Regions from separate parts of the Streptomyces sp. NPDC058646 genome, predicted to be linked through region 1. Evidence: riboswitches for the same ligand, from Rfam matches in the RefSeq annotation. Region 1 holds a riboswitch; the other holds the start of a gene.
What was found. Region 1 has a riboswitch for thiamine pyrophosphate ahead of ACFWUZ_RS25850 (thiamine ABC transporter substrate binding subunit). Riboswitches for the same ligand answer to the same signal wherever they lie in the genome.

Region 1 (4,318 bases):
GAGCGCGTACTGCAGGGAGTTCCAGATCGCCTCCAGCGGCGGCACCAGGAAGGTTCCTCCCCCGGCGGCCTCGTCCTGGAGCGCCCGGTAGAAGCCGAAGCCGTACCCGCCGGGTGCGTCGAAGGACCGCTCCACGAGGACGGCCAGCGGCGCCAGGATCAGCAGCGCCACCGTCAGCAGCACCCCGCCGAGCAGCGCCCGCTGGGCCCAGCCGGCCGGCCGGTGCGCGGTGCGCCCCGGATCCACCAGCCGCAGCGCCGTCTCCCGTTTGCGGACCGTCCACGCGTGGACGGCCAGGATCGCGCCGACGGCCGCGAACTGCACCATCGTCAGCACGGCGGCGGTGGGCAGGTCCAGGAGCTGCGCGGTCTGCCGGTAGACCTCCACCTCCAGGGTGGAGTACGAGGGTCCGCCCAGGATCTGCACGACGCCGAAGGAGGTGAAGGTGAAGAGGAACACCATCAGCGAGGCGGCGGCGACCGCCGGGACCAGCGCGGGCAGCGTCACCCGCCGCCAGGCGGCGAACCGTCCCGCTCCCAGGACCCGGGCGGCCTCTTCCTGGCGCGGGTCCAGCTGCGCCCACAGGCCGCCGACGGTCCGTACGACGACCGCGTAGTTGAAGAAGACGTGCGCGAGCAGGATCGCCCAGACGGTGGTGTCCAGCCGGACGCCCCACAGCTCGTCCAGCAGCCCGCCGCGTCCGACGAGCGCGAGGAAGGCGGTGCCGACGACCACGGTCGGCAGTACGAAGGGGATGGTGACCACGGCGCGCAGGAGCTGTTTGCCGGGGAATTCGAGCCGCGCGAAGACGTACGCGGCGGGGAGCCCGATCAGCAGGGTGAGCCCCGTGGAGGCGAGTGCCTGCCAGGTGGTGAACCACAGCACGCCGGCGATGTCGGGACGGGCCAGCACCTCGCCGAAGCGGCCGAACTGCCAGCCTTCGCCGTTCTTGAGTCCGCGCCCGACGATCGCGGCGACGGGGTAGGCGAAGAACAGCCCGAAGAAGGCGAGGGGCACGGCCATCAGGGCGAGCCGCGCCCCGGCGGCCCGGCGCCGCTGCCGGGACCCGCGTCCCGGTCCGGAGCCGGAGCCCGGCCCGGGTGCGGGCACGGCGCCCCCCGGCGCCGTGCCCGCACCCGCGGTACCGCCTACTTCACGACGAGCGAGGTCCATGCCTTGACCCACTGCTCACGGTTCTTGGCGATGGTGTCCGGCGTGACGTTCTCCGGCTTCTCGATCACCACACCGTGCTTCGTGAACAGTTCCGGCAGGGCAGCGTCCTTCGCCACCGGGTTCACGAACATCTGGAGGGGCATGTCCTCCTGGAACTTCTTGCCGATCAGGAAGTCGAGGAGCGCCTTGCCGCCCTCCTCGTTCTTCGCGCCCTTCAGCAGACCCGCGAACTCGATCTGGCGGAAGCAGGTGCCGGTGGCGACGCCCGTCGGGGCCTCGGCCGGCTGCGGATCGGCGTACAGCACCTCGACCGGCGGGCTGGAGGCGTAGGAGACGACCAGCGGGCGGTCGCCCTTGGCCTTCTTGCCCCCCGCGGAGCCGGAGAAGCGCTCGTTGTAGGCCTGCTCCCAGCCGTCGACGACCTCGACGCCGTTGGCCTTCAGCTTGCTCCAGTAGTCCTTCCAGCCGTCCTCGCCGTACTTGCCGACGGAGGCGAGCAGGAAACCGAGCCCGGGCGAGGAGGTCGCGGCGTTCTCGGTGACCAGCAGGTTCTTGTACTCGGGCTTGATCAGGTCGTCCAGCGTCTGCGGCGGAGCGATCTTCTTCTCGGCGAAGTACGCCTTGTCGTAGTTGACGCAGACGTCGCCGGAGTCGATCGGGGTGACCCGGTGCTCCTTGTCGAGCTGGAACTCCGGCTTCACCTCGCCCAGGCCCTTGGCCTCGTACGGCGTGAAGATGCCGTTGTCGAGGGCGCGCGAGAGGAGGGTGTTGTCCACGCCGAAGAAGACGTCGCCGCGCGGGGAGCCCTTGGTGAGGATCTCCTGGTTGAGCGCCGCGCCCGCGTCCCCGGACTTGAGCACCTTGACGGTGTAGCCGCTCTGCTGCTCGAACTCCTTCAGGACCGCCTCGGTCGCGTTGAAGGAGTCGTGGGAGACGAGCGTGACGGTCTTGGACGCGGGGGCGTCGCCCGCGGACTTGTCCGTGGCCCCGCCGCCTCCGCACGCGCTGAGTGTGGTGACGCCGAGGGCAGCCGCGAGTGCGGCCCCCGCGAACTTCCTGGTGGTGCTCACTGGTGTATTCCTCCTGGGATGACCAGGAGAAGACGCGGCCCTGCCCGGCGCTCTGGTGGGAGCGGTCGCCTGGGCAGGGCGCAACAGCTTGAGTGATGACCGAACTTCCTACCCCGAATGACCGGGGCGAGGTTCAGAGGGTCTGCGGATGACGGTCCCGCACTCTCAGCGCTGTGGCGCTCCCCTGTCGGAATATGAAATTGGTTCGGCCACAGGGTACCCCGCGGCCGAATGTCACCGGCCGTAAATGGAGGCTAGCGTTCCGATGCGGCCAGCTGACCGCACGCGCCGTCGATCTCCTGGCCCCGGGTGTCCCGTACGGTCACGGGCACCCCGTGCCGGGCGATGGCCTCCACGAAGGCCTTCTCGTCCTCGGGCCGCGAGGCGGTCCACTTCGAACCGGGCGTCGGGTTCAGCGGGATGAGGTTGACGTGCACGCGCTTGCCCTTGAGCAGCTTGCCGAGCAGGTCGCCGCGCCAGGCGTGGTCGTTGATGTCGCGGATCAGCGCGTACTCGATCGAGATCCGGCGGCCGGACTTCTCCGCGTACTCCCACGCCGCGTCCAGGACCTCACGGACGTTCCACCGCGTGTTCACGGGTACGAGGGTGTCGCGCAGCTCGTCGTCGGGCGCGTGCAGCGAGACGGCGAGACGGCACTTGAAGCCCTCGTCGGCGAAGCGCAGCATGGCCGGGACCAGGCCCACGGTGGAGACGGTGATGCCGCGCTGCGACAGGCCCAGGCCGTCCGGCTCGGGGTCGGTGAGGCGGCGGATGGCGCCGACGACGCGCTTGTAGTTGGCCAGCGGCTCGCCCATGCCCATGAAGACGATGTTCGAGAGCCGGGCCGGACCACCGGGGACCTCGCCGTCGCGCAGGGCGCGCATGCCGTCCACGATCTGGTGCACGATCTCGGCGGTGGAGAGGTTGCGGTCCAGCCCCGCCTGGCCGGTGGCACAGAACGGGCAGTTCATCCCGCAGCCGGCCTGCGAGGAGATGCACATGGTGACCCGGTCGGGGTAGCGCATCAGCACGGACTCGACGAGCGTGCCGTCGTGCAGCTTCCACAGGGTCTTGCGGGTGGTGTCGTTGTCGCAGCTGATGTGCCGGACGACGTTCATCAGGTCCGGCAGCAGCTCCTGCTGGAGCTTCTCGCGGGACGCGGCGGGGATGTCCGTCCACTCCGCCGGGTCGTGCGCGTACCGGGCGAAGTAGTGCTGGGAGAGCTGCTTGGCCCGGAACGGCTTCTCGCCGATCGCGGCGACCGCCTCGCGGCGCTCCTCGGGAGTGAGGTCGGCGAGGTGCCGGGGCGGCTTCTTGGCTCCGCGCGGGGCGACGAAGGTGAGCTCTCCCGGAACAGGGCGGGCCATGGCAGGTACTCCTTGTAAGACGAAAGGCGCGCCGCAGAAGCAGCGCGCCTTCCAAGAGTAACCGCCCTGCGTATCACGGCGCCTTTTCGCAGGTCAACGGCTCAGCCGGTGCCGACGAACGCCACCAGCAGCAGCCACACCACCGGGGCGGTCGGCAGCAGCGAGTCCAGCCGGTCCATGATGCCGCCGTGGCCCGGCAGCAGGGTGCCCATGTCCTTGATGCCCAGGTCCCGCTTGATCATCGACTCGCCGAGGTCGCCCAGCGTGGCGCTGACCGCGACCGCGAGTCCCAGCAGGAGACCCTGCCACCAGGCTCCGCCGTCGATGAGGAACTCCATGCACAGCGCACCCGCCGCCATCGCGAAGGCCACCGCGCCGAGCAGGCCCTCGCGGGTCTTCCCGGGGCTGATGCGCGGTGCGAGCTTGTGCTTGCCGAAGCGCCAGCCCACCGCGTAGGCCCCCGTGTCGCTGACCACGGTCAGGACGAGGAAGGTGACCACGCGCTGCGGACCGTCGTCGGCGGTGAGCAGCATCGCGACGAAGGTCGCGAGGAAGGGCACGTAGAACGCCGCGAAGACACCGGCCGTGACGTCCTTGAGGTAGTTCTCGGGCGGCTCGGTCATCCGCCAGACCAGGACCGCGAGCGCGGTCAGGGCCATGGCCACCCAGGCGCCCTCGGCCCCCCGGACGTAGCCGGCGATGACCATG
Region 2 (4,318 bases), on a different contig from region 1:
GCCCTGGTCGAAGACGGCCACCACGTTGGGGTGGGCGAGCCGGGCCACGGACTTGGCCTCGCGGATGAACCGGTCCACGAAGGCGGCGTCCGCGGCGAGCACCGGGTGCATCACCTTCAGGGCGAGGACGCGGTCGAGGCGGGTGTCGACGGCCCGGTAGACCGTGGCCATGCCGCCGGCCGCGATGCGGGCGTCGACGCGGTAGCGGCCGTCGAGCACGCGCCCGACGAGGGGGTCATCCAGGGTCGTATCCACCGGGCGATTCTACGAGGGCGTGGCGCGGCTCCGGCCGGGCCGGTTCCCCTTGCAGCGCACCTGTGACGTGCCGAGGTCGCCGTCCGGCTGCGGACCGGCCCCCGGACCCCCGCGCCGCACACGCCGGCGGGGTCCGGGGCGGAGCCCCGGGTCAGAAGGCCGGGCGTTCCGGGTCCAGGACGGCGCGGCCCTCGGCAGGGGACGAGGCCTCGGCGAACCGGCGCTGCGGGATCCGCCCCGCCCGCCGCGCCAGGCGCCCCGCCGCCACGGCGTCCCGCATGGCCGCGGCCATGAGCACCGGCTCCTGCGCCCGGGTCACGGCGGAGGCCAGCATCACCGCCGCGCACCCCAGCTCCATCGCCAGCGCCGCGTCCGACGCCGTACCGGCCCCCGCGTCCAGGATCACCGGCACCCCGGCCCGCTCCGCGATCAGCTCGAAGTTGTGCGGGTTGCGGATCCCCATCCCGGAGCCGATCGGGGAGCCCAGCGGCATGATCGCCGCGCAGCCCACGTCCTCCAGCTTCCGGGCGAGCACGGGGTCGTCGTTGGTGTACGGGAGCACCGTGAACCCGTCGTCCACCAGGATCTCGGCGGCGTCCAGCAGCTCGACACCGTCGGGCAGCAGGGTCCGCTCGTCCGCGACGACCTCCAGCTTCACCCAGTCCGTACCGAGGGCCTCCCGGGCCAGCCGGGCGGTCAGGACGGCTTCGCCGGCGGTGAAGCAGCCCGCGGTGTTCGGCAGGACGGTGATGTCCAGCTTCGACAGGACGGACAGGACCGACCCCTGGACGGAAGGGTCCAGGCGCCGCATCGCCACCGTCGTGAGTTCGGTGCCGGAGGCGACGAGGGCGCGTTCGAGGACGTCCAGGCTCGGGGCCCCGCCCGTGCCCATGATCAGGCGCGAGGAGAAGGTCCGGCCGCCGAGGACGAAGGGGTCCTCGCCCGGGAAGGTCTGGAAGGTCATGGTCAGCCCCCCTGGACCGCGGTGAGGATCTCGACCCGGTCGCCGTCACCGACCGGGGTCGCGGGCCACTGCCCGCGCGGGACCACGGTCTCGTTGAGCGCGGCGGCGACCCCGGAGGACGCGGCGGTCAGGGTGGCGACCACCGCGTCGAGCGTGGTGCCGGCCGCGATCTCGCGCGGCTCGCCGTTGACGGAGATGGTCATGCGTACGACTCCTGACGTGCGGCGGAGAACCGGCGGGGGGCGAAGGGGCGGGCGATGGCGGGCAGTTCGCCGCTCGTCAGCAGCTCCGCCATCACCTCGCCGGTGAGCGGGGTCAGCAGCACCCCGTTGCGGTAGTGGCCGGTGGCCAGGTGCAGGCCCGGCAGCTCGGTCGGGCCGAGCAGCGGGGCGTTGTCGGGCGAGCCGGGGCGCAGTCCCGCCCGGGTCTCGGTGAGGGGGAGTTCGGTGATGCCGGGCACCAGTTCGTGGGCGTCGCGCAGGAGTTCGTAGACCCCGCCCGCGGTGACCGTCGTGTCCCAGCCGAGTTCCTCGCTGGTGGCCCCGACGACGAGTTCGCCGTTCTCGCGCGGGACCAGGTAGACGTGACTGCCGCGCACGACCGCCCGCACGGTCCGCGACAGGAACGGCGCGTACGCCGCCGGCACGGACAGCCTCAGGACCTGCCCCTTGACCGGCCGTACGGGGGCCACGGCCTGCGGCGGCACGCCCGCCAGCCGGCCGCTCAGGGAGCCCGCCGCCAGCACCACCTGGTCGGCGGGCAGCTCCCTGCCGCCGTCGAGGACCGCGCCCGCCGCCCGGTCGGCGGTGACCAGCAGCCGCTCCGCCCGCGCCCGGTGGATCACCACCCCGGACCGCTCGCAGGCGGCCAGCAGGGCCGCCGAGAGCCGGCGCGGGTCGACCTGGTGGTCGCCGTCGACGCGCAGCCCGCCGCGTACGCCGGGGGCCAGCATCGGCTCCAGGCGGCGGCACTCGCGGCCGGTGAGCCACTGCGACTCCAGGCCGCAGCGGCGCTGGAGGGCGTGCAGTTCGCGCAGGTGGAGGCGGTCGTCGGAGTCGAGGGCGACGGCGAGGGTGCCGCAGGCGCGGTAGCCGATGTCCAGGCCGCCACTGGCCCCGGCGAGCTCGGCGGCGAACTCCGGATAGCGCGCGGCGGAGGCGAGGCCCAGTTCGAGCAGGGCCTCCTCGCCGTAGTGCAGCTCCGTGACGGGGGCGAGCATGCCGGCCGCGACCTGGGCGGCGCCGCCGCCGGGGGCCGGGTCGGCGAGCACGGTGCGCAGCCCGCGCCGGGCCGCCTGCCAGGCCGTGACGAGGCCGATGATCCCGCCCCCGATGACGAGGACGTCGGATCCTTCTCTCGTTCGAGATGAGTGCATGGGCGTCCAGCCCCTCCCTTCGCCGGCATGACCCGGATCAGGTTCGTACGGTCGGAGGCCGGCCAGCCTCCCTCTCAGCCCGGTGCGCCCGGACTCCCGCGATAGGTACGGTGGCCAGACTAACCCCGCCGTGGACGGCGGGTAAGGCGGCACCTATTCCTGACGATACGTCAGGTGATTAGGGTGGCCGGGTGAACGAGCTGACGGAAGAGACTCAGAACGGCGTCGTGATCGTCGGCGCCGGAATGGCCGGAGTGCAGACGGCCGTCGCCCTGCGGGAGCAGGGGTTCGAGGGCCCCGTGACCCTGCTGGGCGCCGAACCCCACCAGCCCTACGACAGGCCCCCGCTCTCCAAGGCGGTCCTGCTGGGCAAGGCCGAGGGCTCGGCCTTCGACGTGGACTTCGAGGGGCTCGGCATCGCGCTCCGGCTCGGGACGGAGGTCACCGGACTGCGGGCCGCCGCACGCGAGCTGGACACCGAGGCGGGACCGGTCCCGTACGGGGTCCTCGTCCTGGCGACGGGCGCGCAGCCCCTGACCCTGCCCGGCACCGAGGGCGTCCCGGGCGTGCACCTGCTGCGCACGCTCGACGACGCGGCGCGGCTGCGGCCGGTGCTGGCGGCGGCCCCCCGCACGGTGGTGGTCGGGGCGGGCTGGATCGGAGCCGAGTTCGCGACCGCGGCCCGGGAGGCGGGCTGCGAGGTGACCGTCGTCGAGGCCGCGGACCGGGTCCTGGCGGGGGCGCTGCCCGCGGAGGTCGCCGCGCCGATGGGCCGCTGGTACGCGGAGGCCGGCGCCGGGCTGATCACCGGCGCGAAGGTCGCCGGGATCGAGGAGGGCCGGGTGCTGCTCGCGGACGGCCGGGCGCTGCCGGCCGGCGCGGTCGTGGTCGGCATCGGAGCCCGCCCTGCCACCGCATGGCTGGCCGGGACCGGTGTGGAACTCGGCCCCGACGGCTCCGTCACCGCGGACGCACACCTGCGCACCTCCCTGCCCGGCGTGTACGCGGTCGGCGACTGCGCCTCCTTCCCGTCGGCCCGCTACGGCACGCGGCTGCTCGTGCACCACTGGGACAACGCGCTCCAGGGCCCGCGGACGGTCGCGGCGAACATCCTGGCGGGGGAGGCGGCGGCCGCGGTCTACGACCCGGTTCCGTACTTCTGGTCCGAGCAGTTCGGGCGCTTCGTGCAGTACGCCGGACACCACGGCGGCGCGGACACGCTGCTCTGGAGGGGCGACCCGGCCGGGCCCACCTGGTCCGTGTGCTGGCTGCGCGCGGGCGCCCTGGCCGCGGTCCTGTCCGTCGGCCGCCCCCGCGACCTGGCGCAGGGCCGCAGGCTGATCGAGGCGGGCGTCCCCGTCGACCCGGCGAAGGTCCGCGACCCGGGGACCCCGCTCAAATCGGCCACGGTGTGACGGCTCGGTGGAGGCCGGTGGTGGCCGGGGGAGGGGCCGCGGCGCCGAGGTTCTCCCCGCCCCGCCGTTCCCCCGTTCCCTGGGCTCCGCCCGGACCCGCCGCTCGAACTTCCCCGGCCACCGCACGGAGGGGCCCCTGGAGAGGGTCGGTCCGGCCGGGCCCCCGGGACCGGCCGGAGCCCCCGGACGGGTCGCTCCGGTACCGGCGGCGGAGCCGAGATGGCAGGCTTGTGCCCGTGACCGAGATTGACGCAAAGATCGATGCCCTCGTCCCCGACTGGCTGTACCTCCCCGACATCGCGGAGAAGC

Region 2: it holds a riboswitch for thiamine pyrophosphate, as region 1 does, so the genes downstream of both, thiO (glycine oxidase ThiO) here and ACFWUZ_RS25850 (thiamine ABC transporter substrate binding subunit) in region 1, are expected to answer to the same signal.

Annotation. Positions count from the first base shown of each region.
Region 1 covers NZ_JBHXRK010000023.1:38,692-43,009, reverse strand. The annotation lists gene ACFWUZ_RS25855 (ABC transporter permease) at 1-1,023, opposite strand, end outside; gene ACFWUZ_RS25850 (thiamine ABC transporter substrate binding subunit) at 1,149-2,243, opposite strand; TPP riboswitch at 2,331-2,439, opposite strand; gene rlmN (23S rRNA (adenine(2503)-C(2))-methyltransferase RlmN) at 2,498-3,610, opposite strand; gene ACFWUZ_RS25840 (phosphatidate cytidylyltransferase) at 3,712-4,318, opposite strand, start outside.
Region 2 covers NZ_JBHXRK010000046.1:437-4,754, reverse strand. The annotation lists gene pknB (Stk1 family PASTA domain-containing Ser/Thr kinase) at 1-255, opposite strand, end outside; gene ACFWUZ_RS34030 (thiazole synthase) at 407-1,219, opposite strand; gene thiS (sulfur carrier protein ThiS) at 1,222-1,422, opposite strand; gene thiO (glycine oxidase ThiO) at 1,419-2,594, opposite strand; TPP riboswitch at 2,592-2,704, opposite strand; gene ACFWUZ_RS34015 (NAD(P)/FAD-dependent oxidoreductase) at 2,840-4,009, shown strand; gene ACFWUZ_RS34010 (Rv2175c family DNA-binding protein) at 4,246-4,318, shown strand, end outside.